DNA from 2 places in the Sinobaca sp. TMA16-18 genome. Region 2 is predicted to be linked to the other one. Evidence: predicted binding sites of a transcription regulator. Region 2 holds the regulator's gene; the other holds the start of a gene.
The links. The regulator LexA, encoded in region 2, represses DNA repair genes until DNA is damaged. The targets are predictions, from matches to a motif close to CGAACATATGTTCG.
Positions count from the first base shown of each region.

Region 1: the regulator LexA is predicted to act here: its motif matches at 8,498-8,511, upstream of AC5W14_RS03435 (YhjD family protein).

Region 1 covers NZ_JCAKFM010000001.1:672,171-687,133, forward strand. Annotated here, with positions in the region: gene fdhF (formate dehydrogenase subunit alpha) at 1-1,405, opposite strand, end outside; gene AC5W14_RS03400 (hypothetical protein) at 1,537-1,665, opposite strand; gene AC5W14_RS03405 (helix-turn-helix domain-containing protein) at 1,828-2,727, shown strand; gene metK (methionine adenosyltransferase) at 2,763-3,974, opposite strand; SAM riboswitch class I at 4,153-4,266, opposite strand; gene pckA (phosphoenolpyruvate carboxykinase (ATP)) at 4,478-6,076, shown strand; gene ytkD (RNA deprotection pyrophosphohydrolase) at 6,113-6,586, opposite strand; gene AC5W14_RS03425 (YwpF family protein) at 6,630-7,106, opposite strand; gene AC5W14_RS03430 (MalY/PatB family protein) at 7,176-8,339, opposite strand; gene AC5W14_RS03435 (YhjD family protein) at 8,552-8,914, shown strand; gene AC5W14_RS03440 (hypothetical protein) at 8,941-9,132, opposite strand; tRNA gene AC5W14_RS03445 (tRNA-Ala) at 9,311-9,386, opposite strand; gene AC5W14_RS03450 (hypothetical protein) at 9,439-9,660, opposite strand; gene AC5W14_RS03455 (glucose-6-phosphate isomerase) at 9,665-11,017, opposite strand; gene yugI (S1 domain-containing post-transcriptional regulator GSP13) at 11,175-11,618, opposite strand; gene AC5W14_RS03465 (sodium-dependent transporter) at 11,824-13,170, shown strand; gene AC5W14_RS03470 (aminotransferase) at 13,209-14,396, opposite strand; gene AC5W14_RS03475 (Lrp/AsnC family transcriptional regulator) at 14,396-14,893, opposite strand.
Region 2 covers NZ_JCAKFM010000001.1:101,272-116,234, forward strand. Annotated here, with positions in the region: gene AC5W14_RS00570 (ABC transporter ATP-binding protein) at 1-1,491, opposite strand, end outside; gene AC5W14_RS00575 (ABC transporter transmembrane domain-containing protein) at 1,475-3,241, opposite strand; gene AC5W14_RS00580 (YneF family protein) at 3,379-3,648, opposite strand; gene tkt (transketolase) at 3,824-5,827, opposite strand; gene AC5W14_RS00590 (DUF896 domain-containing protein) at 6,147-6,389, opposite strand; gene AC5W14_RS00595 (YneB family resolvase-like protein) at 6,533-7,186, opposite strand; gene AC5W14_RS00600 (hypothetical protein) at 7,216-7,431, opposite strand; gene lexA (transcriptional repressor LexA) at 7,592-8,221, shown strand; gene AC5W14_RS00610 (hypothetical protein) at 8,350-8,511, shown strand; gene AC5W14_RS00615 (hypothetical protein) at 8,701-8,913, shown strand; gene AC5W14_RS00620 (hypothetical protein) at 8,944-9,189, opposite strand; gene AC5W14_RS00625 (hypothetical protein) at 9,395-9,640, shown strand; gene AC5W14_RS00630 (hypothetical protein) at 9,672-9,842, opposite strand; gene AC5W14_RS00635 (DsrE/DsrF/DrsH-like family protein) at 10,192-10,677, opposite strand; gene AC5W14_RS00640 (sulfurtransferase TusA family protein) at 10,694-10,921, opposite strand; gene AC5W14_RS00645 (MBL fold metallo-hydrolase) at 10,941-12,071, opposite strand; gene AC5W14_RS00650 (sulfurtransferase TusA family protein) at 12,086-12,646, opposite strand; gene AC5W14_RS00655 (sulfite exporter TauE/SafE family protein) at 12,750-13,532, opposite strand; gene AC5W14_RS00660 (metal-sensitive transcriptional regulator) at 13,602-13,862, opposite strand; gene AC5W14_RS00665 (hypothetical protein) at 14,154-14,612, shown strand; gene AC5W14_RS00670 (hypothetical protein) at 14,853-14,963, shown strand, end outside.

The DNA of each region.
Region 1 (14,963 bases), 570 kb from region 2:
GAATAAACAAATCAGAGCGTTCTGCCATTTCGTGCTTACGAAGATCCGCCACAATCAGCTTCTGGTTTCTCAGCTTATGCGAGCTTTTTACTCTTGTTGCAAGAACCGGGTGGGACTCTGAAGTGTTCGTACCTACACCAATCACAAGCTCGGAGTTTTTAATGTCCTCAATGCCGCCGGAGTCTCCTCCGTAACCTACTGTGCGGAAAAGTCCCATTGTAGCGGGAGACTGGCAGTAACGGGAACAGTTATCGATATTATTCGTACCAATAATGCCTCGGCCAAGCTTTTGCATGAGGTATGACTCTTCATTCGTTGTTTTTGAAGAACTAATAAAGCTGAGCGCATTAGGTCCGTGCTCTTCTTTAATAGAAGTGAATTTTGATTTAATAAGAGCGATAGCTTCATCCCAAGTAGATTCTACAAAGGAGTCACCTTTACGGATAAGCGGCTTGGTTATACGTTCTTCACTATTTGTATAATCCCAGCCGAACTTACCCTTCACACAGGTCGAAATTCCGTTTGCCGGTGCCTCTATCTGCGGATCGATTTTTAGAATATCCCGTCCTTTTGTCCATACATCGAAACTACAGCCGACTCCACAGTATGTACATACTGTTTTTGTTTTTTCGATGCGGCTTTCACGCATTGCTGCTTCCATATCGGAGATCGCAAGGATAGAGCTGTAACCCGTTTCGACCTGCTTGGTTACTTCAATCATCGGACGAAGCGTCTGCTGATCGATTCCAGTCATGTAGCCGGCTTCCCCTACCATTGATTTTTCGATAAGAGCGTTACATGGGCATACTGTAGAGCAGTGGCCGCAGGAAACACAGGAAGATTCATCGATCGGCACATCATTGTCCCAGATAACACGGGGCTTTTGAAGCTCCCAATCAATCGAAAGCGTTTCCGTTACCTGAATATCCTGACAGGCTTCTACGCAGCGTCCGCAAAGAATACACTGGTCCGGATCGTAACGGTAAAACGCGTTTGTATTATCTTCTTCATACGGTTTTGGTTCAAAAGGTTCGCTTTGATGCTCGACCTGCATTTCCTTAACCGTGTTATGTATTTCACAGCCGCCATTATTATAGTCGCAAACTGTGCAATACAATTCATGGTTATGAAGGATCCGGTCCATTGCCACAACTTGCGCTTCCTGTACATCTGATGACACAGAATCTACAACGTCTCCATCATTTAAAGGCGTGGAGCACCCTCGTACCATTTCCCCGTTCACTTTCACCATGCATGTATCGCAGGTTTCAATAGCACCAAGGCTTGGATGATAGCATACATTAGGAAGTTCTGACGGTGTTCCGATTGTATATTGCAGGACACTCTGGTCATTTTCTACTGTTTTCTTTTCACCGTTAAAGGTGATTTGAATTCTTTCCGGCAACGATCATCATCCCTTTCTATACTTCTTGAGTTATAAACCCAAACTATATCAAGAATATACCCTTAATTGGATTTTGACAAACGTTGAGGAAAATGATCCAAATTATGTAAAGTACTAGTATTACTGGTTAATTAATGTTTATGGGGAAGGTTAAGCGGCATTATTTGTGAAATGCCTGCCAAAAGACCTTCTGTTCCCTGATAACCTATTAGGACGATTAACGCAGCTGCAGTAAAAATACCATACCCTGTTTTATTCATTCAAATCACCTCTCTTCTCTTAAATTAGTATAATATAACTAATATTCATTTGATTTTTCTTTAAAATGCCATTTATAGCTATTTTATATAGACTTTTTACTTCCACCTTTAGTACCTGTTTGTTATAATAATTATAGGAATACATAGAAAGGAGGAAATCTAGTGGATTTTTCGAGAGTAGGGAAGAAAATTCAGGAGCTGCGCCAGTACCATCAAATGACCCAGGCTGATCTTGCGGATGGGATCTGTACTCAGGCTCAAATCAGCAAAATTGAAAACGGATCAATTATTCCGTATTCTAATACGCTGTTCCAAATTGCCGAAAAACTTGGCGCAGACATGTATTATTTCTTTGAAGAGGCTGTTTCGGAGCGGCCTGATTATGTACAGGACGTTTTTGACCAGCTTGAACACTGCCGCTTCACACAGGATTATAAGCAGATGGAAGCATTGATTTTATATGAAAAAGACAACCCTCTATTTACGCCTCCTCTGTATAAACAGTACATAGCCTGGCATAAAGGGATATTTTTATACCATCTTTATAGAAGAACCGAAGAAGCCTTCGAGCAGCTTCTCTTTTCCATCTCGATTGACCCTAATCCTTCTTTCACGGAAAGAAAAGCCGAAATAAGCAATTCTTTAGCTGTGTTTTACAATCTGGAAAAACGCTACGAAGATGCGGAAACACTTTGTAAAGAGGCGCTTACTAAATGGAAAGGGATGAAAAAAAGAAAAGATCCCTCTATTGAAACGAGATTAACGTATACGCTCGCTATATCGCTCACGAAACAAGAACGGTATAAGGAATCGGCGCAGTGGTGCGAACAAGGTATAAAACGATGTCTCGAAACAAGAACGATGTATGTATTCGGGGAACTGCTTTACCAGAAGGGCCGGAACCTGCTGCTTCTTGGGGAAACGAAAAAAGGGCTCGAGCATTGGAATGATGCATCCGGCATGTTCAAATCCACACGCCAGCAGCAACTCGTAGATTTAATGGAGAAGGAGTTGAATCAGTTTATCAAGGAAGGCGTACTAAAAGAAACACATTATGAATAAAAAAGAAGACGACCCTTTTGCAGGGCCGTCCTTTTTTATTGCTTATTTGCTTTTGCAAGCTGGCTTAACAGTTCAGCTTTGTCCGTTTTTTCCCACGGAAGATTAACGTCTGTACGTCCGAAGTGGCCGTATGCAGCCGTTTGTCTATAAATAGAACGGCGCAGGTCCAGCATTTTAATAATACCTGCAGGACGAAGGTCAAAATTCGCCTTTACAAGGTCTACTAATACGCTCTCTGATACTTTTCCGGTACCGAACGTTTCAACGGCAATAGAGACAGGCCGCGCTACTCCAATGGCATATGCAAGCTGTACTTCGCACCGGTCTGCCAGTTCAGCAGCTACTATATTTTTCGCAACATAGCGGGCTGCATAAGATGCAGAACGGTCCACTTTTGTCGGGTCTTTTCCTGAGAAAGCCCCGCCGCCGTGACGAGAGTATCCTCCATACGTATCAACAATAATTTTCCTTCCGGTCAGGCCGGCATCTCCCTGAGGACCGCCAATAACAAACCGTCCGGTTGGATTCATAAAGTATTTTGTTTCTTCATCTAAAAGAGTTTCCGGGACTACCGCATCAACAACGTGTTCTTTCAGATCGCTGTCGATCTGTTCCAATGTAATATCTTCCTGATGCTGGGCGGAGATAACAATCGTTTCTACACGAAGCGGTTTGCCGTCGTCACCGTATTCGATTGTTACCTGTGTTTTACCATCAGGACGAAGATAAGGCAGTATTCCTTCTTTTCTTACGTAAGTCAGCCTTCTGGCTAATTTATGAGCTAAAGAAATCGGAAGAGGCATTAATTCTTTTGTTTCGTTATCAGCATAACCAAACATAAGACCCTGGTCTCCGGCTCCAATTGCTTCCAGTTCATCCTCTGTCATGGAACCTTCACGTGATTCCAACGCAACATCGACTCCCTGAGCGATATCTGCTGACTGTTCATCAATAGAAGTAAGAATCGCACATGTTTCGGAGTCAAATCCGTACTTCGCTCTCGTATAGCCTACCTCTTTTAATGTTTCTCTTACAATTTTCGGAATATCTACATACGTAGATGTACTGATTTCTCCAGCAACAAGCACAAGGCCTGTATTCACTACTGTTTCACAAGCTACTCTCGCATTAGGATCCTGCGACAATATCTCATCTAGTATTGCATCTGAAATTTGGTCACACAGTTTATCAGGATGCCCTTCTGTAACGGACTCTGATGTAAACAGGCGGCGTCCAATTGTTTCCATGAAATATATCCTCCTTTTTATCCTGCTTATAACTTATCTTGCCGTACTTCTGCCTGCTGCATATTTCATATGCACGCTGCCTAAGCCGCCTTATTATATAGAAGAAGAAGAGAAAGAAAACACAAAACCCCCTTTTCCATGGCGAGGAAAAGGGGGTTTCTATCCGTTCCTTTTTCGCCTCTTATCTTCCAAGACGACAGTCGTCTCTCCAGGTTAGCACCTTTCCGTTTTGTACTTACGGATGGTTGCCGGGTTTCGCAGGGCCTGTCCCTCCACCAGCTCGGGATAAGAGTATCCGTTCGAAAATATGTTACCTTAGTTCCAATCTCTTGTCAAATAAAGCAATCTCCCTTTCTTATCCACAAAAAATGTTTTTCCATTCACAGAATAGCCTGATATATTTTTTGGGAATTTCCATTTGTAGTATAGACTAATGATTTTAATGTGTTATACTAATTAACAATTAGATGATACTATTCAAGAAAAGAAAGGATTTTGCCGCCATGACTACTTTAAATTTTTCCAATGAAATTCACCACCTTCTTCATGGTGACAACATTCATATGAATCTGCCTGTTTCACACCTTGTAGAAAGAGCGTTGGCCAGAAAAGAAGGCATTCTTACAGCCAGTGGAGCCCTTAGTGTAGAAACCGGTAAATATACGGGCCGTTCTCCAAAAGACAAGTTCATTGTTGAGGAAGAGAGCGTACTTAATGATATTGACTGGGGACCAGTAAACCAGCCGATATCCAAACGGGTCTTTACAGACCTTTACAAAAAAGTAATGGCTCATCTTGCTGAACAAAAAGAACTGTTCGTCACTCAGGCCTTTGCAGGTGCAGACCCTGCCTACCGTCTTCCTATCCGGGTGATTAACGAAGATGCCTGGCACAATCTTTTTGCCAAGCAGTTGTTTATCCGCCCGTCGGAAGAAGAATTGCAGACACATGAAGCCGGCTTTACGATTATTTCCGCTCCACACTTTAAAGCGGATCCGGCTGTGGACAAAACGTCCTCGGAAGCGTTTGTTATTATTTCATTTGAAGAACGTATTGTACTAATCGGCGGCACCGAATATGCCGGAGAAATGAAAAAATCGATTTTTTCCGTCATGAACTACCTTCTTCCCCAGCAGAATGTCTTGTCCATGCACTGTTCAGCGAACGTTGGTACAGAAGGCGACACGGCTTTGTTTTTCGGCCTTTCCGGTACTGGAAAAACCACTCTTTCTGCGGATCCGAACCGCTACCTGATCGGCGACGATGAGCACGGCTGGTCTGATAACGGCGTATTTAACATTGAAGGCGGCTGCTATGCCAAATGTATTAACTTATCTTTCAAAAAAGAACCGCAGATCTGGAATGCCATTAATTTTGGAGCAGTGATTGAAAATGTTAAAACAGACAAAGACAGCCGGACTCCCGACTACGATAATGTATCCTTAACGGAAAACACGCGGGCCGCTTACCCGCTTGACAGTATCCCAAATACGATGATGCCAAGTGTTTCCGGGCATCCGTCTACGATTGTGTTTTTAACGGCTGATGCTTTCGGCGTGCTGCCACCTATCAGCAGGCTCTCCAAAGAGCAGGCTATGTACCATTTTCTAAGCGGCTACACGAGTAAGCTTGCTGGAACAGAGCGCGGCATTACGGCTCCGGAAGCTACTTTCTCCACCTGCTTCGGTTCTCCGTTCCTTCCATTGGAAGCATCCCGTTATGCGGAAATGCTCGGAGAAAAAATCGAGCAGCATGAGGTCAATGTATTTCTTGTCAATACCGGGTGGTCCGGCGGGCCATACGGCGTAGGGGAAAGAATGAACCTTGCGTACACAAGAGCTATGGTTCAGGCTGCACTGCAGGGAGAACTGCAGAGCTGTGAAACGGTTAAAGATCCATTTTTCGGTCTGCATATCCCACTTCGCTGCCCCGGTGTTCCCGATGAGGTGCTTCAGCCAAGGCAGACGTGGAAAGATACAGCAGCTTATGATGAAAAAGCAAAAGAGCTGTCTCAGCAGTTTCAGGAAAACTTTAAAAAATTCACTTCAGTGTCTGATAATATCCGTGCAGCAGGCCCGAGTGTATTTGCTTCAGCAGAATAAACAAAAAAAGCACTGCCGGCCAGCGGCAGTGCTTTTTTATGTCCAATTTCTTTGTTTCAATTCGTTCAGGCAGTAAGGAATAACGTCATCTCTCATCAGAAAACTAAAGGATACGTCGTTTTTTAAATCTGCCGGGAGATCCGTGCAGAGCACGGGTCCAAGCGTTTCCATGTAATCTTCTTTTTGGACAAGCTTTTCTACCCGTGCAAAATATACATTTTTGTAGATAACTTCTGCTTTTCCGGTTACTTTGTACTGTCCCAGCCATTCGATGGAAGCAAGCCTGGCTCCCGTTTCTTCCCAGACTTCCCGCACCGCTGCATGCTCCGGAAGTTCTCCAGCTTCCACTTTCCCGCCCGGAAATTCCAATCCGCGCCGCGAATGCCTCGTAAGCAGCCATTTTCCGCTGTATCGACAGATCACCAGTACATGGCGCGGCTCAGAAATAAAAGCACGATCGTTAAATGTCAGCTGTACTTCATTTTTATAATAATCCTGGAATGTAAAAATGTTCATGAAAGGCTCCTTTAGCTTGTGCTCCTGCTGCCCTGCTTTAATTTTTGCTGCGGAACGATTCGAAAATCCGCTGGGCCATTTTCGCTGACCTTATGCTGGAATTCTTTTTGCGTACTTGAAACTCTGCGATCATTTCCGGGCCCGTATAGCCTTCTTCTGCCAGGTCTTCTAAAATCATCTGCGACACATCTTCCTTGCCGCCTGCCATTTTTGCCTTGATTAACAGGCTGATCCCTTCGCTTAAATCAGATTCATCCATTACCGTGCCTGTCATAATTGCCGGTTCATTTCGGGGGTCGGTAATCGTAACTTCCATAACGAGCGGATTTTCCTGGTCTCTGGAATGAATAAACCAGTTCTCCTGGTCCCGGTCCACTACTGCATTAATAAGCCAGCTTCCGTCTTTTTCTTCCCGGTTGATAATTAACCCTTCTTTTAAAGGAATTGGAAGATGAACAATCTGTCCGTTCTCTTGTTCCAGGCATTGAAATGACACTAGCCGAAATGTCTTCATTCTGGTTTCCTCCTGAGTCATTCTATGTAAAAGAGGCCGAAAACCGGCCTCTTTTTGGTGACTGTTATCTTAAAGAGCCTGATACGCTTTATAGAGACGCTGCAGTCCTTCTTCCACGTTCGCACGCGGGCAGGCTACATTGATACGGATAAAGCCCGCGCCTTCTGTTCCAAAGATATGGCCGTCGCTTACAGCAAGCCTGCCTTCTTCACGAAGCCAGCTCTGCTGCTCTGTGGCAGAGAGACCGAGGGCTCTCATATCGATCCAGATTAAATAAGTGCCCTGCGGCTTAATAACATGAAGATCCGGCATGTTTTTTTCTATATATTCTTTAACATATTCTACGTTTCCGCGAAGATATACAAGCAGCTCTTCCAGCCACTCTTCGCCTTCACGATAGGCAGCTTCTGCTGCAGCCGTGGCAAACGGGTTGTTGATTTCTACAAATTCATTTGCCAGATGTTTTTCGTAGGCTTTTCTGGAATCTACCTTGTCAAACACGACATAGGATAAAGACAAAGCTGCCAAATTAAAGGTTTTGCTTGGCGCCATACACGTCATCGTTTCCACTCCGTACTCCTTTGCGATGGTAGAGAATGGAATATGCGTGCCTTCCAGAATTAAATCTGCGTGTATTTCATCCGATACGACAAACACACCATACTGTTTACAGAGTGCGGCTACTCCCTGCAGTTCTTCTTTTTTCCAGACACGGCCGATTGGATTATGAGGGCTGCAGAGTAGAAGCATCTTCGCTCCCTGCTTCATCTGCTCTTCGAGATCTTCCAGATCGAATGTAAATCCTTCTTCTGTTTCTTTTAAAGGATTTTTCATCATTTTTCTTTCGTTATTGTCAATGAGTGCATAAAACGGATAATAAACCGGCGGCTGAATGATCACACCGTCGCCTTTTTCGGTAAATGTTTGAATCAAGTGGCTGATCGCAGGAACTACACCCGGCGTAAAGGCAAGCTGCTCTTTCTCGACTTTCCAGTCAAAACGCTTTTCAATCCACGCAAGCGTTGCTTCCTGCAGGCTCTCAGGTCTGCGGTGGTAACCAAACACTCCGTGTTCTACAATTTTCTGCATTTCATCGAGTACATGCTTTGGCGCCTGAAAGTCCATATCTGCTACCCACATCGGCCATAAATCACTGGATCCGTAGCGCTCTGCGGTAAAGTCCCATTTCATTGAGTTCGTTTTCTTTCTATCGATTACATTTTCAAAAACCATGTCCTGTCGGCCTCCCAATAGCTGTTGTTTTCTTAATCTTTATACATCTTTCTTTAGTTTGCCTCTTTTACCTTCATTTTTCAAGAGGAAGGGGTTGTATCTCTCTTCTCCGTTTTTGGTCCTGTCCTTTGCAGAAATGAAGAGCAAACAGGTTTAAAAGAACGTATGTTCGTGTATAATAATAATAAGAGAACAAAGGAGGGAGATTCATTATGAACGAAGACTGCCAGGGCTTAATCGACAATTATATTTATTCTGTTTTTCTTTTAAAAACGTTACAGCATGACTCCAGGCAGTTAAACGGGCAATTTGCGCTTCAGCTTCACTATCAGTTATATTTCAGGGAATTAATAGAAGACCTGCACCAGCACATTGAACGTCTTGAGCAGGAGATGAAAGAAAAGCAGCTTCGTGTTTTATTCCCGCCGTCTTACAAAACAGAAGTACTGCTTTTCCATGTGGAAATCAACGGATGCTGGCAGGAGCTTTCTATCCCTTCCAAGGACACAAAACGTATAACCGGTAAGTATTTCATCAGCAGAGCCCGTCGGAAAGCCGGTCTTTCCACGGTATAAAAAAGCACAGAATCGGAGGGTTCCTCCTATCCGGTGCTTTTTTGTCTTTGCATTTCTTTTGTCACTTCTTGTTTGAACCCTTCGAATTGTCCCGCCATCTGCATCGTTCGCTTAATGAGACGCATTTCCGCCGTAATCGAATGCGTCGGTTCGTCCAAAAGCTCCAGCAGCATCTGCTCATCTACCAAATGAAGGTAACGATTAATCGCATATTTCATCTGTCATGCCTCCTCCGGCTGTTTTCAATTCCAGGGTCGGGTCTTTTATCTCTGTTACTAAGCTAACGAAATTAAAGCAGAAATGGGTCATAAAACGATGTTATTTTCAGCAGAAAACATAAAAAAACAGCAATGGGCTGAGTGTATCCTCAAACCATTGCTGTTAGTCTTATATGTATGGTGGAGCATAGCGGGCTCGAACCGCTGACCTCTTGGCTGCCAGCCAAGCGCTCTCCCAGCTGAGCTAATGCCCCATACTTGGAACGACAAGTTTTATTATAAGTGGATTTACACCGCGTGTCAACGTTAAAAAATTAATTCCAGTACGATCCACCCCAACGCCGCTGCAATACCGGTAATTAAGGACTGATAGATACTTTCTTTTCGAAATGACTTTTCCCTGACAAGATCAAGAATCATCCAGCCAATAAAGATGGCCAATCCAAATATGAACGCTTCAATAAACATAAGCCCCGCCTTTTTAATAGGAACATCCGTCCTCTGTTTAGAGAACGGATGCTCTGCCATATTTTTATTTTAATCGTTTTTCAAGTTCTGCTTTCTGGTCTTCAAATCCCGGTTTGCCGAGAAGCGCAAACATATTTTCTTTATATGCTTCCACGCCCGGCTGATCGAAAGGATTAACTCCCATCAAATATCCGCTCATCGCACAAGCTTTCTCGAAGAAATACACAAGATAGCCGAAATAGTATTCATTCATTTCTGGTATCTCAACGATAAGGTTTGGCACTTGTCCATCCGTATGGGCCAAAAGAGTTCCCTGGAACGCTTTTTTGTTTACGTAATCAATCGACTCCCCGGCGAGATAGTTAAGACCGTCCAAATCTTCTTTATCTTCTTTGATCAGAATATCTTCACCGGTATAATTAATGTGCAGCACCGTTTCAAAAAGGTTGCGTCTGCCTTCCTGCACGTACTGACCCATGGAATGAAGGTCTGTGGAAAAGTCAACCGCGGCCGGGAACAGGCCTTTATTATCCTTGCCTTCGCTTTCGCCGAACAGCTGCTTCCACCATTCGCTGACAAAGTGAAGCCGCGGCTCATAGTTCACAAGAAGCTCCGTCACATACCCTTTTGCATAAAAAGCCTGACGGATAACTGCATACTGATAAGCATCATTGTCAGCCAGGCTTTCGCCGGCCAGTTCTTTTCTGGCATCCTGGGCGCCCTGCATCATTTTGTTAATATCGAGCCCGGCGGCGGCTATCGGCAACAGACCTACCGCTGTAAGAACAGAATAGCGTCCTCCTACATCATCAGGCACCACAAAGGTTTCATACCCCTGTCCGTCGGCAGATGTCTTGAGTGCCCCTTTGCTTTTGTCTGTCGTTGCGAAGATGCGTTTTGCCGCTTCGTCCTGACCATATTTAGCTTCCAGCCATTCTTTAAATACACGAAATGCAATAGCCGGTTCTGTGGTCGTTCCGGATTTTGAAATTACATTGACAGATACATCTTTGCCTTCAATAATCTCCAGAAGATCCCGTAGATACGCCTGGCTCATTTGATGTCCGGCAAAGTATATTTCAGGACCTGTCCGTTTTTCGCAGGACTGCTGGTTGCGAAAGCTGTGGGAAAGGCTTTCGAGTGCCGCTTTAGCTCCAAGGTAGGAACCACCGATACCAATAACAATCAGCACGTCCGAATGACTGCGGATTCGTTCCGCCGCCTGTTGGATTCTTGCAAATTCCTCCTGATCGTAATCTTCCGGCAGGTCGACCCATCCTAAGTATTCACTGCCCGCCCCTGTTTTTTCATGAATCTGTTTATGCACGGTCGAAACGGCAGCCTGTGCCTGGTGCATTTCTTTTTCATTAAAGAAGTTAAGCGCATTGCTGTAATCCAAACGAATATGATTTGACATGTTACATCATGCTCCCTTCCATTTATATCCTCTATTCCAATGTAAAGAAGGAATGAGGGCAAAGCAAGATTTTTTTCTGAAACAACGCCTCTAATCCGTCAAATGAAGCGTTTATACAAAAAAAAACAGCTGTCCTCAAAGAACAGCTGTTTTCTTTCTACTTGCGGATTCTTTTGTTAAGGTCTGCCTGAATTTCGTTGGACTGCTTCAACCAGTCTTTAAGCTTGTCTTCAAGCGTGTTGAAGCCCTGGCTTTTCTGCTGGACTGGAGCACTCTTGGAAGCGCCTGCATATCCTGCACCGCGGCCGCTGCTTCCGAAATCTTTTCTTTCTTTTCTTTCGGGCTTCTCTGGAGCTTCCTGTGTATCACGGATAGATAGAGAAATTTTCCCGGAAGCTTCTTCAATAGATTTGATCTTAACCTTTACCTCATCACCGACAGAAAGTACGTCATTTATATCTTTCACATACCCATGCGCTACTTCAGAGATATGAACCAAACCTTGTTTTTTTGTGTCAAGGGCAACAAACGCTCCGAAAGGTTTAATCCCTGTTACCTTTCCTTCAACAATGCTACCAACCTCATACTGCTGTACCGTCATGCAAACATCTCCTAACTATTTATTAACTTAATGATTATACCATATTTCCTATTTTCCTGCAATTTGAAGTCTGAATATTTTTCTTGGATAATTAACTTCTTTTTTGATAAACTTCTTGACAACCGGCTGAAAATTCAGCTACTCTTTAACACTGTGTGTAAAACATGACTAAACATTTTTTAATAGAAGAAAGCAGGTATATACAGTGAAACAGGCAAGAGAACAATGGACATCCAAGATTGGATTTATTTTAGCGGCAGCAGGCTCTGCAGTAGGCCTTGGTGCCGTATGGCGCCTGCCTTATGTAGCAGGAACGAATGGAGGAGGCGCTTTTTTCCTGATTTTTCTGTTGTTTACGCTTCTGCTCGGCACCTCTCTTCTTCTTGCCGAGTTTATTATTGGAAGAAAGACGCAGAAAGATCCCATTTCTGCCTATAAAGAGCTGGCTCCAGGTTCTCCCTGGTATTTCATTGGGGTGCTCGGTATTTTCTCTTCCTGCCTGATTCTGTCTTTTTATGCGGTGGTCGGCGGCTGGATTGTTACATACTTATTCCGAAGCCTGTCCGGCGGTCTGACCGGCCGGTCCAGTGAAGAATACGGCGAGCTGTTCGCTTCCATTATCTCCAACCCGTGGGAAGTAGGTACTGCCCACCTCGTTTTTATTATTATTACCATTTTTGTTGTACAAAACGGTATCCAGAAAGGAATTGAGCGGGCAAGTACGATAATGATGCCGCTGTTGTTCATTATCTTTTTGCTGCTCGTTGTCCGTGCTGTCACGCTCGATGGTGCGATGGAAGGCATTTCCTTCTTCCTCATGCCTGATTTCAGCCAGGTTACCGGCGAAACGATATTATTTGCGTTAGGGCAGGCTTTCTTTTCCTTAAGCCTGGGCGTTTCTATCATGGTTACCTACAGCTCCTACCTGTCAAAACAGGACAGCCTGGTTCATTCTGCAGGATCTGTCGTCGGGCTTAGTATACTGATTGCTTTTCTTGCCGGACTGGCTATTTTCCCCGGGGTGTTTGCTTTCGGGCTTCAACCGGATGAAGGTCCGAGCCTTATTTTCACGGTGCTGCCGGCCGTATTCAGCGAAATTGCTTTTGGCGGGCTGTTTTTAAGCCTGTTTTTGATGCTTTTGTTATTCGCAACGTTAACTTCCGCTTTTTCCCTTTTGGAGATTGTTGTAACGACAGTAGCTAAAAACAATAAGCAGCGCCGTAAAAAAGCAGCCTGGATGGCAGGTCTGGCCGTTTTTCTGCTCGGCATTCCTTCCAATCTTTCTTTCGGCCTGCTTGCTGACTGGGATGTGTTCGGCGATACATTCTTTAATCAAATCGATTTTCTTGTCAGCAACGTTCTGCTTCCTCTCGGGGCGCTTCTCATCTCTATTTTTGTGCCGCTGAAAATGGGAAAAGCCGAACTGAAAAACGAACTGCTGACCGGCTCAAGCCTGCACCCTCGTTACTTTTCCGTCTGGTACTTCCTTATAAAGTACGTTACGCCTGTCGCTATTGCGATAGCAATGCTTGACTTACTTGGAATTCTATAAATAAAAGCGGGCCTGCTTTGTCAGCGGGCCCGCTTTTATTATTTAGCAGCTATTCGTTTGGACAAGAACCTCTCCATGCGGCTTACTGCGGTTTTCAAAGAATCCATGGAGGTGGCGTAAGAACAGCGGACATAACCTTCGCCGCCTTCTCCGAACACGCTCCCGGGAACAACGGCTACTTTCTCTTCCTTTAAAAGAAGTTCTGCAAATGTTTCTGAATCAAGCCCTGTGTTCTGAATGGAAGGAAAGAGGTAAAAAGCGCCTCCCGGCACATGGCAGTCCAGGCCGATCTCTTTAAATGCTTCTATCATATAATTGCGGCGCTGACGGTAGCTGATGACCATTCGCTTTACGTCATCTTTTCCATCGCGAAGCGCTTCGAGCGCTCCAAACTGCGCTAACGTTGAAGCACACATCATTGTGTACTGATGGATTTTCAGCATCGCTGCCGAAATATCCTCCGGCGCACAGACATACCCTACTCTCCAGCCTGTCATCGCAAATGCTTTGGAAAAGCCGGATATTAATATCGTCCGGTCCCTCATGCCTTCGATTTTTGGAAAACTGCAGTGCTTCGTATCATAGCTGAGCTCCGCGTAGATCTCATCGGAGATGACCATTAAGTCGTGTTCCTTTATGACCGTGGAAAGCTCCAGCAGTTCTGCTTCTTCGAGAATCGTCCCTGTCGGATTGTTTGGAAAGCAGACAATCACGGCTTTCGTTTTCGGCGTAATGGCTTCTTTCAGTTCCGAAGGCATCAGCTTAAACCCGTTTTCTTTTTTCGTCTGCACGGAAACCGGCACTCCCCCCGCAAGGGAAACAATCGGGGCATAGGAAACGAAGCTCGGCTCCACAATGATTACTTCTTCGCCGGGATCTACTATCGCCCGTACGGCAATATCAATCGCTTCACTCGCCCCTACAGTTACAACAATTTCTGATTCCGGATCATAGGGCGTTTTAAAGCGTTCCTGCAGATAACGGGAGATTTCTTGTCTGAGTTCAAGCATGCCGGCGTTGGCAGTGTAAGCCGTATAGCCGCGTTCCATGGAAAGAATACTTGCCTCTCTCACATTCCAGGGTGTGACAAAATCAGGTTCCCCCACCCCTAACGAGATAACATCTTCCATTGTAGAAGCCATGTCAAAAAAGCGTCGGATGCCCGATGGCTTAATGTGCTGCACGTTCTGCGACAGCCGCTGCTTCCGGCCCGTAGTCGATTCCATTATGGAGACACCACGATTCTTTTATCGCCTTCTCGTTTGTCTCCAAACACGATCCCATCATGCTTATACGTCTTCAGCTGAAAGTGGGTGGTGGTGGAAATAACCGAATCGAGCGCAGATAACTTTTCTGATACAAACCTGGCAATCTCTGTCATTCTGCCTGCTTCAATCGTAACCGATAAATCATAGGCACCTGACATTAAGTAAAGTGCTTTCACTTCCGGGAAACGATGAATCCGTTCCGCCACTTCATCAAAGCCTACCCCTCTCTGCGGCGTTACTTTCACATCAATCATCGCCGTCACCCCTTCATAGCGGCGGACTTTGCTCCAGTCAATAACCGTCGAGTAGTTCAGGATAATATTTTCATTTTCAAGCTTTTGAATCACCTGCTCTACTTCTTCTATTGTCATTGCTGTCATTTTCGCAATGGTTTCTATGTCTAATCTTGCATTTCCTTCAAGCAGATGAAGAATTTCCAACTCTTTGTGATCCATGTTCTACACTCCTCCCTGGACTGCTCTAGCTTTATATAGTCTTATAGTTATCGTCTATCATATCATATTT
Region 2 (14,963 bases):
CAGCTGTTTTTCCCCGTTGGAAAAAGAGCTGCCCCGTTCTCCGACCGGCTCTTCATATGCCGCCGGGAGCTTCTCAATAAAAGGTGCCGCCTCTACTTTTTCTGCCGCCCGCTTCATGTCTTGTTCGCTTACGTTCGGGTCATGAAACATAATATTATCCTTTACCGTACCGCTGAATAGAAACGGGTCCTGCAGGACGAGCCCGATATTTCTGCGGATTTCTTTATTTCCGTATTCATGAATATTTCTTCCATCCACGGTGATCGATCCCTTCTGCGTATCGTAGAAACGAAGGAGCACCTGTACAATCGAACTTTTCCCGCTTCCCGTGTGTCCTACAATAGCCAGCGTTTCGCCTTTGTTCACCCGAAAGGAAATATCTTTGAGCACCGGGTTTCCCGGATCATAGCCAAATGACACATGGTCAAACCGCACGCTGCCTTCTTTTATGAACGTTTCCTCCCGGGCATGATCTGCTGCCGGCTCCATATCCTCTGTCCGGTCCAGGATCTGAAATACCCGGCCCGCCGATACAATCGCCTGCTGCTGTTTAGAGAGCTGCTGCATAATTTGGTTAACAGGCTCAAACAAACGGTCAATGTAATTAATAAACGCATACAGCACCCCAAGCTGTATGCTTCCCTCAAAAGAAGCCAGCCCGAAGTATGTCAGTACGAGGACAAGGGTGGCCACACTGATCAGGTCAATTGCCGGACGCAGCAGCAGACCGTCGAGCTTCATCGTCTGTACGGAAGACCGGCGGTGTTTTTCATTTATTTCTTCAAATTCACCGCGCATCCGCTTTTCCTGGCGAAACACCTGAATGATATTCATTCCTTGAATGGATTCGTTGATTTTTGCGTTCAGCATGCTTAACCGCCCGCTCATGGATCCAAAAAATACAGCACTTTTTTTCCGGTAGTAATATATTAAAACGAATATGATGGGAAACAGTGCCAGGCAGAGAAGAGCCAGCTGAACGTCCAGAATGGCCATTGCTATAAAGACGCCGATTAAAAACACTCCGTTATGAATAATGACGGCCAGCACTTCGACGTACATCTCCTTGACCGATTCCGTATCGTTTGTCAGCCTCGATATCAAACCGCCGGCTGCGGTCCGGTCAAAAAACCGCAGCCTGGATTGCTCTAATTTTTTAAAGACGTCAATCCGCAGCGTCCGGATGATCTGCAGGGCAATCCGCTGAAACCAGAAAATCTGGTAGTATCCGAGAACGACACCGAGCAGGTGAAGCACGGCGTAGCTTACCCCCAGAACTACGAGAGGGCCGGCCGGAAAGGTATTCTGGGTCAAATAGTCGTCAATAAATACTTTTACTAATATAGGACCAACCAGGTCAGCGCTTGTGCCAACCAGAAGGAAAAGAGCGGCAGCGGCCAGTTGTTTTTTATACGGCACAGCCGCTTTTAATAATCGTTTAAAAATGCTCCACTGTTCTTTGCTGCTTAATACTCTATCCTGGTGCTCCATCTTTTCCTCCCTTCTCCACTAAGCTTTCAAGCTGCTGCATGTCATACATATCAGCATACCAGCGGCGGTCCTTCATTAGTTGCTGATGCGTGCCCTTTTCTGTCTGCCGGCCATTTTCAAGCACTACAATCTGATCGGCATGTTTAATCGCACTCATGCGGTGCGATACAATCCACGTTGTTTTGTTCTGCCGCTCCCGCTGCAGGTGAGAGAGAATGGATTCTTCTGTTTTGGCGTCTACCGCCGAAAGCGAATCATCGAGGATAAGAATTTCCGGGTCTGTGATTAATGCCCGTGCAATCGCCAGCCGCTGTTTCTGGCCGCCTGAGAGCGTCACGCCCCGTTCGCCTACGATCGTGTCATACCCGTATTCCATACTCATAATATCATCGTGTACATGCGCTGTTTTCGCCGCATGTATAATGTCTTCCAGAGATGCTTCCGGCTTGGCAAATGATATGTTGTCGGCAATCGAAATCGAAAAGAGAAAATGATCCTGCGGCACATAGCCGAATGCCTGCCGGTACTGATCCAGATGGTAAGCGGAAGCCGGTGCGCCATCTATATTTATCCGGCTTAACGGATCCTCCATTTCCCGGAGCAGTAGTTTCAAAAGAGTCGTTTTCCCGCTTCCGGTACGCCCTGCAATGCCAACGGTGTCTCCCTTCTCTGCATGAAAAGCAATCTGCTGGAGCGCCGGCTGTTCGGCCTGCGGGTAGCTGCAGCGTTCTATATTTACATCAATGTTTCCTGTAGGGACCGTGTTATAAACGGCACGTTCATCCGTAATATCCTGTTTTTCTGCCAGCAGTGATTCAATCCGTCCATAGCTTGCCCGGCCACGCTCTACGATATTAAAAAGCAGTCCAAACGCAAGCATGGGCCACGTCAGCATGCCAAGATACACGGTAAAGCTTGTTAATTCACCGATCGTCAGGTCTCCTGCAATCACAAACCGTGCTCCGAAAAAAACGGCCAGAAAATAGGAAACCCCTACGACAAGTGATATTGTCGGTTCAAATAATGCATCCACTCTTGCGACGTTTTCATTTTTTTGCACAACTTTATCGGACTGCCGGGAAAAGGCCGCCACTTCGGCTTTCTCCTGTCCAAATGCTTTAGTGACCCGGATACCGGACACGCTTTCCTGCACTTTATTGTTCAACTCGGAAAAGGCTGCCTGGGCCTGGCCAAAGCGGTGATGCAGAATATTGCCGTAAATGCTCGTAGCAGCCGCCATCAACGGCATCGGCAGAAGACATAAAAGCGTCAGCTGCCAGCTGATCGTAAAAGCCATCGCGGCTATGACAAATCCGCCCATTGCAACAGAATCAACGAGCGTTAACACGCCAATGCCGGCCGTTTGTTCCACCGCCTTGATATCGTTTGTGGAGTGGGCCATTAAATCACCTGTCCGCCTTCTGTTGTAGAAGGAAGCACTCATTTTGGTGTAATGTTTATACAGCCGGCTTCTTAAAAGCCTGGCGAGGCGGATCGCCGCCCCAAAAATCATAATCCGCCATATGTAGCGGAATATATACATCAACACTCCTGCTCCGAGAAGCAGGACTGCCCAGTACTGTAAATCCCCAACTGTCAACGTGCCCTCGGCAATCTGGTCTACTACCCTTCCTGCCGCGTAGGGGGGAAGCAGAGACAGAGCGGATACGAGCATTAATATGCCGATCCCCACGCTGTATGCCAGCCATTCTTTTTTAAAAAACCATCGCAGCGACCAGAAGATCTGCATGTCTCTCCCTGCTTTCTTGTTCGTTTGTCTAATTGTTTATTATCATACGCCATTTCCCTTTTTGCCTTCAAGAAAGGAGCTGCGTAAAGCGCAGAAAAAGCATAAAAAAACGCTCTCTGTATTAGAGAGCGCTGCTATTATTTTTTTGCATTTTTCAACTCTTTTTTTGTTTCCTTTTTTGATTCTTTTGTATCCTGCTGACGCTGCATAGCCTTCATCATCTGATTAATTTTCTTCTGTGAAGGGTTCTGCCCCATCTGCATCATCATAACCCGCAGCATCTGTTCATTAATAGGCGGGTTTTTCTTTAAGTAGTTCATCATTGTTTTTCTGGCGATAAAAAAACCAAGCGCTGCCCCTGCGATTAAACACAGTACGCCGACGAGTACAAACCAAAGCCAATCCATTCCGGCACTTCCTCCTTCTATTTCTAGTGAACATCCTTTTTATCCTTCGTGGATACTGTAAGGACCTCTAACATTATACCTTACTAACAGGCGGATGAAAAGAGCCTCCCAGTGATTTGCTTCAATTTCCAGATCCGTAAAAAAAGAAGCCTGGATCTCGTCCAGGCTTTGCTTTTTATTTTTGAAGCAGGTCTTTTACAATAGATACTACATTTTCGGTTGTAAAGCCATACTCTTCCATAATTTTATCTCCAGGAGCAGAAGCTCCAAATTCATCAATTCCGAGAACGGCGCCTTCTGTGCCTACGTACTTGTACCAAGGCATTGTTGATCCCATTTCCATACCTAGAGCTGGTACTCCTTTTAACAGCACGCTGTCTCTGTAGCTTTGCGGCTGGCGGTCAAAAGCAAGAAAATCGGGCATACTTACTACGTTAGCCGCAATTCCTTCCTGCTCAAGTGCGGCTTTGGCATCCACTGCCAGCGCCACTTCCGAACCGGTAGCCAGAAGCTGCACTTCTGGTGAACCAACAGATTCTACGATATATGCGCCTTTAGCTACGCCCTCTTCCGCTCTTTCAGCAGAAGTTGACAGCGTAGGAAGACCTTGTCTGGTTAGAGACAGAACGGTTGGGCCGCCTGTGCTCTCCAATGCCACTTTCCAGGCCGCGGATGTTTCATTGCCGTCGGCTGGACGGATGACGTGAACGCCCGGGATTGCACGAAGAGCAGCGATTTGTTCAACGGGTTCATGTGTTGGGCCGTCTTCTCCGACTGCAATGCTGTCATGTGTGAACACATACGTTACAGGCAGATTCATTAATGCACTTAAGCGAAGTGCCGGACGAAGGTAATCAGAGAACACCAGGAACGTGGATGCATATGGGTGTACGCCGCCGTGCAGCTTAAGACCGTTAAGTGCAGAAGCCATGGCGAATTCTCTTACGCCAAACCAGATGTTACGTCCTTTGTAATTATCTTTTGTAAAATCTGTTTCTTCTTTAATTAATGTCTTATTGGAAGAAGCCAGGTCAGCCGAGCCGCCGAATAACGATGGCACGTGCTTGGAAATGGCCTGAAGCGCATCGCCTGAAGCAGCACGCGTAGCTACCTTTTCATTCGTATAGGCGGGAAGTTCTTTTTCCCATCCTTCAGGAAGCTCCCCTTTTAGCGCCTTAATGAATTGTTCAGCATCTTTTGGGTGCTTTTTCTGGTAATCCGTAAACAAATCGTTCCATTCTTTTTCTTTGCGGGCGCCTGCTGCTTTTTTCTCAGCGAAAAAGGCCGTTACTTCTGCCGGTACGTGGAATTCTTCTTCGTATTCCCACTTGTACATTCCTTTGGCCAATGTAATTTCTTCAGCGCCAAGCGGAGCACCGTGTGCTGCGTTGGTACCGCCTTTATTAGGAGAGCCGTAACCGATTGTCGTTTTGACTTCGATTAAAGTTGGCTTGCCTGCTTGCTTTGCTTCTTCAATTGCTTCTTTAATAGCTTTCGTATCATTGCCATCTTTTACGAGGATGGTGTGCCAGCCATATGCATCATAACGCTGCATGACATTTTCGGAAAATGACTGGTGCAGATCGCCATCGAGCGAAATATCGTTGGAATCATAAAGCACAATCAGGCGGTCCAGGTTCAGGTGACCGGCTAAAGAAGCGGACTCTGAACTGACCCCTTCCATGATATCCCCATCGCCGCATAGAACATATGTATAATGATCTACGAGCGGGAAGCTGCTTTTGTTGTAAGTAGCTGCCATATGGCGCTCTGCCATAGCCATGCCTGTTGCCATCGCAAGCCCCTGGCCAAGCGGACCGGTGGTGGCTTCAACGCCTGGTGTATGGCCGTATTCCGGGTGTCCCGGAGTTTTGCTTCCCCACTGTCTGAAGTTCTGAAGCTCTTCCAGAGAAAGGTCATAGCCGGTAAGATGAAGCAGGCTGTATAAAAGCATAGAGCCGTGTCCCGCGGATAGAACAAAACGGTCGCGGTTAAACCATTCCGGGTTGCCAGGATTATGATTCATGCACTCTGTCCACAAAGTAAAGGCCATTGGTGCCGCTCCCATAGGTAATCCCGGGTGACCGGAATTAGCCCGTTCAATGCTATCGATCGATAACGTACGAATCGTATTAATAGCTAAATTTTCTAATTGCGTCGCTGTAGTCTGCGCTGCCATAATCGTATTCTCCCCTTGTCTCTGTTTAGTAATTAACGTCCATCCATGAATAAATAATAAACGCTTTCTTTTTATTATACAAGAATCGCGGCGAAATACGTGGAATTTTTCTAAATCGTGCCGGCTTTCTTTTGACAGGCCGGATCTACCATCTCCGCTGTTTCTAATTCCTTTTGTTTAACGGAGTTGTAACCACGTTAAAAAGACCATCCTCTATTGTTTTAACGAAAATGGTCTTCCGGATTCCGCTCTTCGGGCAGCGGCTCATATACGAATATAATATCATTACGCCAGATGAAGAATATATTTGTGTGCCACGCTATCTGGAGCGGTACACTTTACGTTCTTTCTTTGATCGGTCCAGCTTATCGGGGGTAACGTCAGCGCCTTCAGGATCCACTACTTTAACCGAATGAAGCTGGTCTTTAAATGACGAACGGAAACTCTGCAGGTATTCTTCTCTCAGTTCGTGCTGTTCTATGCTCTCAGACTCCGTCAGGCCGGTTGTCTTCGCGCGCTGGGACAGCTCATTAATGCGTGCAATTTTGTCTTGGGATAACATGATATTCCCCCCTTTTATGTTCGTTTCCATGAATATCCTTCTATATTAATGGTACTTATATACCCGCTTTTATGCAAACGGAACCATCTTTGTTCTGGAGGGATAGGAAGGTATAGGGCCTCATCAAAGGCGCTCAGCCTTCACTACGACTGTTCATCTTCTTTTTTCATATGCTCCCGGTAGCGCCGGTGCACCGTGGCTTTAGATACATCGTATCCGAGTCCGCGCAGGGTCGCGGCAATATCATAAAAGGGAAGGTCCCGCTGACGGAGCCTGATGATCTCTTCTATCGGCACTTCTTTTTTTACACGCTCTCCCTGGCCCCGGTTTTTTAAATTCTTATCGGGGCGGTAGCCATTTTCTACTGCCCGCTTCATTCCGCGCTTGATCTTAAAATTATGCAGCCTGCGCTGATGCTCCTCCACGATGGAGAGTATATCAATCAGCATACTGTCTGACTCAGATAATTCAAGCACGCCGTTTTCCCGGACTGAATAAATTGTTACTCCACTTTTGTGGAGGGCGTGAAGGACCGCTACTTTTGCATGGCCTCTTCCAAGTCTCGTATCATCCTGCACGCACAAAATAGAAGCCTTTCCTGACGAAAAGTCTTCAAGCATCTCCAGCAGCCCTTCTCTTTCCATAGAATAGCCGCTCTGTTCTTCTTTGATTGTTTTATAAATAGGCAGATTGTTTCTCTTGGCAAGAGATGTCAATTCCTCCACCTGCCGCTCCAGAGAAGTCTGCTGTTCTTTCTTTTCGGTACTCACCCTGCAGTAGATAATGCACTTCTCCATCGTCCCACTTCACCTTCTGATTACTTTCATTAGTCCAGGGTATAATTCACCCATTGATAGGCGGTTAATTCCTGTTCGATCTGAAGCTCTTCTGCTTCCTCCGTTATATCGTCTTCATAAACAAAACCTGCTTCTGCATCTGGTGCATTAATCTGGACGGCTATAATTAGAAATAAAATTGATGCTGCAAATAGTAATAATATCATCCATTCCTGCATCGTTACATTCGTTATTTTTGAAATCATTGTAATTCCCCCGTTTTTAAGAATGTGCGTTCCCTTTTTTAAAAGTATAATAAGAACTTCTGTTCCCGTCAAGTAAAATTAGAACGGATGTTTGCATGTTCGTATTATTCATGATACAATTTTTTAAAATAACATTACACGCACAGGAGGTGCCGGGACTTTGACTAAATTATCAAAACGACAAGAACAAATACTTGACTATATAAAAGGGGAAGTACGTCTAAAAGGCTATCCCCCGTCTGTCCGGGAAATCGGAGAAGCTGTGGGACTCGCTTCCAGTTCTACCGTGCACGGACATTTATCCAGGCTTGAAAGCAAAGGTTTTATTCGACGCGATCCTACTAAACCAAGAGCAATAGAGGTGCTGTCTTTTGAAGATGCACCGCCTGAAATATCCGAAAGCTCTGCTGTGTACGTTCCGATGCTCGGTAAAGTTACAGCCGGTGAACCCATTACAGCTATCGAAAACATAGAGGAATACATTCCTCTTCCGGAACGTATGGTGGCAAATGAACATGAGAATGTTTTTGTCCTTACTATTCAGGGGGAAAGTATGATTGAAGCCGGTATTTACGATAAAGACCTGGTTATTGTCAGACAGCAGCAGACAGCAAACAACGGAGACATTATTGTAGCAATGACCGAAGAGCTCGAAGCGACCGTAAAGCGTTTTTACAGGGAGAGCGGTTATATCCGCCTGCAGCCTGAAAATGCAGCCATGGACCCTATTATTCTTGATGACTGTACTGTTCTTGGTAAAGTCATCGGCGTTTTCCGCACCATTCATTAACGAATAGAAAACGGCTTTCTTCATTATTGAAGAAAGCCGTTTTTTCATTGAGAGGTTTTGAAAAAACCTGTTGTGGTATACAAATATATAATTAAATACAGCTATGATCATGGAAAGGAGATAAGCCATTGCTCTATATTAAATGCCATTCATGCGGCAAAGAAACAAAAGCAGAGGTGCAGATGCCGGCTTCTGATCTAAGCGATGCTGCTATTGATCAGGAATACCAGAATTGCCCTCAGTGCGGCAGTCCTATTAAGCTGCTTGCCGATGATATATACGAAAAATAGAATGCCCACTGGGTATTCTATTTTTATTTGCTTCTTTTTTTCTATTGTTCACCAGTTAGTCATTTTTTTCGCTGTTTTGTCACTTTTTAGACATTGATTTCACGTCTCTAATGCGGTTTAATAGGAATAAGGCAAACAACGCTCACTATTTCACAAGAGCGGAATCTATACTAATCAGGAGATGTTGAAATGGCTGCATCTAATATAATGGAACGTGTATTTAACAGTACATTATTTATCGGCGTAATTTCCGCTGTGCTTGCTAACTTAATTTTGATCGATATTCTCCATTTTCAGGAGACTCTCGCTCTTACTATACTGGTTCTGGTGTTCATTTTTCTTCTTGTATTTACCGCAGTAAAATCTATCTTTTTTCTATTTCTTGATGTCGTAAGGCATTAAAAAAGCGTCCCCTGCAGGGAACGCTTTTTTTTATTCTTCTGGTTCTGGTTCTTTTACCGGCTTGGTGTCTTCTCTTAAGTTAAACCCGGTTAATTCTTCATAAGAAGTGGTGCGATAGGTTTCATAATGCTTTTCTACTTCTTTATCAACATCTTTTTGAGAAAGTACATTATGACGTAGAATAAGATCCCATAAAATTTTGTTTCTTGCCTGCTCGATAGAAAGCTGACTCGCTAAATCCATAATCATATCTTCTGTATTTCTTCCACTTACCATATTCGTTCCATCCCCTTTCCGTATGCCATTATCCTACAGTATACCGTATCCTTCAAGGGAGAGTCCTTGTCCCTTGTATTCCATCTTAAAATTGTGCGCTTTCTGCCTGGAGGTGCTTCAAATCGGTTCTTCCTGCTTCATCGTTTTGATATCCCGGGAACCGGGAAGAGAACAAAGAGACCATTTAAACAAAGGAGAGATACATGTGGATATTATTAAAAAGTTTGTTGACCATCATATGGACAAATATAAAGAAGGAAATACGTTTGAAGCCGATGACGCTTTTCGACGGGACCAAAAGGAAGTTGCTGATTCATTGGGCCTTAACCTGCAGGACCCGGCGGATGAACGATTATTCCGGTCATTTGAGAGTATGGTAAAAGATTACGCTAACGGCACTAACTCGTACGATGAAATTGAGCATAAAGCAGTTGAAATCCAAAAAAAATAATCATCTAAAGCTCTCACGCTTGAGAGCTTTTTTATTTTGTTACTTTTGTAACGACGGTATAATGCTCATCTGTATGCTTTATAACCTGCTGAATCTCCGCATGCTGGAATTCTTCGGCATACTCCAACATTAACTTTTCTATTTCGACTGGAAGAAACCCCGCATCTTTTAAAAAAAGATCATGGTATAACTCTTCTGTCATATTATCTCCCCGCTTTCTTGTTTTCTTCTTCTATTATAAAAGATTTTTTCTTCATATTCGCGGTTTTAAACCGATACATAGAAAAAGCTAATAAAATGCAACCTTTTTTAGGAAATATCGACTATAATAAAGTAAACTATTTACCATAATTATGAATATATAGATACAGGAGGACTAACGTGAAAAAATTTATAGTAGGAATTGCTATAGCCGGTATTATGGGCGCTGTCACTTCCTGCGGCATCGCCTGACAGCTGCCGGGTTTCCTGTCGTTCAGTCCGTATCCACCCTACATATTAGAAAGAGCCTGTTCCCTTAGGGGCACAGGCTCTTTTCTGCAGTATACGTATTAAATAAACAGGTTAATGTTGGACTCTTCTGCTTCTGCCAGGTAAGTAGCGACACCGGCGTAATCCAGTCCATCAATCAATTCTTCTTCTTTGAGTCCCATGACGTCCATAGACATTGTGCAGGCCACCATTTTTACATCCAGGTCCTGGGCCATTTCAATCATCTCTTTCAAAGAAGACACATTATGATTTTTCATCATTTTTTTCATCATTTTCGGTCCCATACCGCCAAAATTCATTTTCGACATAGCCAGTTTTTCCGGACCGCGCGGCATCATTTTTCCGAACATTTTTTCCATCATCGATTTATCACTGCCGCTGATGACGTTATCTTTCCGAAGCACGTTCAATCCCCAGAAAGTGAAAAACATCGTTACGTTCTTTCCCATTGCTGCAGCGCCTGTAGCGATAATAAAGCTGGCAATTGCTTTATCCAGGTCTCCATCAAATACGACCATTGTTGTTCCGTTTTTTGTTTCTTCCATTTTTTTATTCTCTCCTCTATCCTTTTTTGATCCAGAATGTAAATTCATTGTTTTCTTCTGCCTGCTCCAGTAACTCGTGGCCCGATGATTTGGTCCACGCCGGCAGATCTGCTTTGGCTCCCTTATCTGTTGAAACGATTTCCAGCACATCCCCTGTCTGCAGGGTATCCATTGCTTTTTTTGCTTTTACAACCGGCATTGGACATGCCAAGCCTTTGGCGTCTACAGTTTTAGTTGCATTCATAATAAACTCTCCTTCTAATTTATGATACCGCGCAGCGGTTCGGCCCAATTTCCATTTCTGTCTGGTCTTTCGGCTCCGGCTGTACTTTTCCCATGTTTGTCTGACGAATCTCCTCGTAGGCATTTGGCTGCGGAGGAAGGTTTTCGGTTACCATTTTGCGGAAGGCGGTCTCATCTGTCACCTGCAGTCCGGTATTCTCTTTGAACAGCACATGCAGCTGTTCCATTACTCTTCCGTGATCATCCATCTCTTCTTTTTTTGAAAAGTGGGCTGGCAGTACCCAAAGATCATCCTTTAATGTCTGATACGTTTCATAAAGTGATTTTCTCAGGTCTCCTACCCAGTCCTCTGCTTTTCCGGCAAGATCCGGACGGCCGATGGAATCTATGAATAAAATATCTCCTGTAAGCAGGTACTGATTATCAATAATCAAAGAGGTGCTGCCAATGGTATGGCCGGGGGAATACAGGGCTTGTACCGCTACCTCTGTTTTTCCTGCACGCAGCACATCGTTATTGTGCAGAGGCTGGTAGGAAAACGTTACTTCTCCAGCATCCGCTTCCGGGAGGTAATACACCGCTCCCGTTTGTTCCGCCAGCAGCCTGCCGCCGGAAATATGATCGGCATGCAGATGGGTGTCTACAGCATATTTAAGAACCGCATTTTTTTCTTTCAGGAAATTAGTGTATACATCAGTTAGACGCACAGGATCAATAATCACAGCTTCTCCTCCGGAAACTACCATGTAGGACAGGCAGCCTTTTCCAATCCGTACGAACTGATACAACTCGCCGCCGTCAGATAGATCGCCGACTTTAACCGGCTCCAGATGTTCACTCCACGTTTTCATTCCGCCCTCCAGGTAATACACTTCCCGGTCTGCAGCTTCCACCAGCTGCTCAGCCACAAATTTAGAGGAGCCTTCTTTTGCGCAGACAACAATAACTGGTTTGTCCTCGGGTATCTGTGGAAGAATGGATTCAACTCCTTCCAGAAGGTCAAAATAAGGAGTATTCACTATTTCTACGTTTTTCCCTTCTACTTTCCAATCTTTAAACGCATCTTCGTTGCGAACATCTAAAATAAATATATCTTTTTTATTTATTACTATTTCTGCCAGTTCAGCAGCAGTCATTGCTTTCATAGCCATGCCTTTTTCCTCCTCTATTTATCTTCGGTCGGGCCATTCCAGCCGCTCATTCCCGGTTTTACGTTTTGTACTTTAGTAAATCCTTTTTCTTCCAGGGTATATGCTGCCATGCTGCTTCTATTACCGGTTCGGCACACAACATATATTTCATGCGAATGATTCAATTCGCCGGTTCTTTGTTCCAGTTCTCCCAATGGTATCGAAACCGCTCTTGGGATATGAGCAAATGAATACTCTGCCGGCTCTCTAACGTCCAGTACTGTAATATTGTCATTGTTTAGTGCTTCCTCGAGTTTTTCATTAGTTGCTTCGTTCGGATAAGGCTTGGTTTCTTTCACTTCAGCAGGATTGGCTTTTCTAACATAATGCAAAAGTACCTTTCCCTCTTCTTTGGATCCGATATATTCATGACCTGTCGTTTTAGCCCAGCCTTTCATATCGGCTAAAGAGCCACGGTCTGTAGCCTGAACTTCCATTACTTCACCTGCATTAATCGTATCCATCGCTTTTTTTGTTTTTACAATCGGCATGGGACAAGCGAGCCCTTTTGCATCTACTACTAAATTTACTTTCATTACATTTCCTCCTCTTATACTCTACGGGGTATTATTTATCCCAAAAAAATAAACCTATACCTGTATGGGTATATTACCAATAAAAAAATAAGTTGTCAACCTACTATAAAATATCCATCCAGATTTTAATCGCTGTTGCCAAAATGAGTAAAGCAAGGATCCATTGAAGAATCTTCGTGTTCATACGCTTTCCAACCATTACTCCAAGAGGTGCAGCAATTAAACTTGCAGCTACCATCACAGCGGCCGGACCCATTAGCACCTGATCAGTGGCAATTTTTCCGACGGTCGCACCGATGGAGGATATAAATGTAATCGCCAGAGACGTTGCTATCGTCATTCGCGTTGGAATCTTCAGTACAACGAGAAGGATAGGAACCAGAATAAACGCTCCGGCTGCACCGACAATCCCTGCTCCTATCCCAACCAGAAAAGCAGAACCTGCAGCGACCGGCTTATTAAACGTTACCAGGTCATTCGGGGTATCGTCTTTTCCTTTTTTCGGAAGAAACATCATGATTACAGCCAGTGTCGCAAGAATGGCATATATCATATTCACACCGTTATTACTCATATAATTAGAGCCGACCGCGCCGATCAAACTTCCCGTCAAAATACTGATTCCCATATAGAAAATAAGGGATTTATTTAAATACCCACCTTTTCTATACGCCCAGACGCCGCCTATTGTAGCAAAAAACACCTGGACGGCACTGATGCCGGCTACTTCATGAGCGGTAAATGCTGTAAGTCCCAATAGTGGCGGGATGTATAGCAGCATCGGATACTTTATTATAGAGCCGCCTATTCCTACCATGCCTGACACGAAAGAGCCGATAAAACCGATTAAAAATAGAATGAAAATAAAAAATACTGTTAGTTCCATGAAAAGCACCTCATCCGCTTCTTCCATTTCTATATTACCCCTATGGGTATATAAAAGACTAAAATTTTTTTATTTGCTTTTTCCTAATAACTGAACGGCTTCCTGTACAAATTCAGCTGTATCTTCGCCTTTTTCAATTTGGTCTCTAATACACTGCTCCAGATTTTCCGCTACAATAAAAGAAATAGCCCGGTCAATCGCAGATCTGGCTGCTGACAGCTGATAAACCACGTCTTTGCAGTCTTTCTCTTCACTCATCATGCGCTGTACGCCTCTTACCTGTCCTTCCACCCGCTTCAGGCGGTTCTTCATCTCTGTTGAATAATCCATATAGCTGCACCCTTTCTGTACTGTTTTCTTTTAATACCTTACGGGGTATATTATATAACGCTTATTTTCTTTTCGTCAACTATTTATTCATTCTTTTTTTATAGTCGTTGTTTAAAAAAGCCGTTCCCTGTACGATTTCTTTAGGTATCTACGTATTAACAGAGCTTCTAAGTATGATATAGTGGAAAGAAACAGCGGTATATCACTAACCGTCTGCTGTTTTGCTTGTTAACCATCTACTACTGTACTCAAGTCATTGAGCCGGCAGTAAAATCAGGAGGGTCTTGTTATATGAGCGACTGGAAAGAACACGTATCAAAAGACGCACTGGAACGAAATATTCAAAAAATCAAAGAAAAAAATGAGATTTCTGATGAAAAATTAACAGAATGTATCGATCACTTATTCTCTATTTTTAATTCTGTTCGAGATGATATTAACGAACAGACAGATGTACAGGTGAACTATTTCCGGGAATACTATGAAGCGTCTTTCACCTTCGATCAGACCATTTTAAAAATCCGGATCGATACGACGAATAATCCAAGACGAAAAGCAGAAGCCTCTTTTTCCGTATACATCGATGATGCAAACTTCAGCCTGGGCCAGCCAAAATACGAAAGTGCTTATTTGGTGGATACCGCGAACTGCTTCTGGTCAGCAGATCCAAGCAGAAAAGTCGAGTTTACAAAAGAAATGGCCGACTCGGTATTTGAGCACATGCTCACCCCTTATATAGAAATGGATTAACAGGCTTGTTTCGTACCACTTAAAGTGTTTATAAATAGATAGTAAAACCCGGTCGCGCTGTGAACCAGTGCAGCCGGGTTTTTTTATTCATTTTATGCCGCAACGCATACTTTGACGTTTACTTTAGCTTCCACAAGGAAACAATGTAGTACTGCAGCGTTTAATTTGTATTGTATATTCGGCCCAGACACCCGTATTTATTATTGGTTATGACAAATACACACCAGGGGGGGTATAAAAATGAAACGAACAGGATGGATGGTACTGGCTTTTACTGTATTATTGGTCACTGCTGCCTGCGGCGAAGAAGAAGCACCGGAAGATCCACCGCCTGAAAACCCGGAAGTCGAA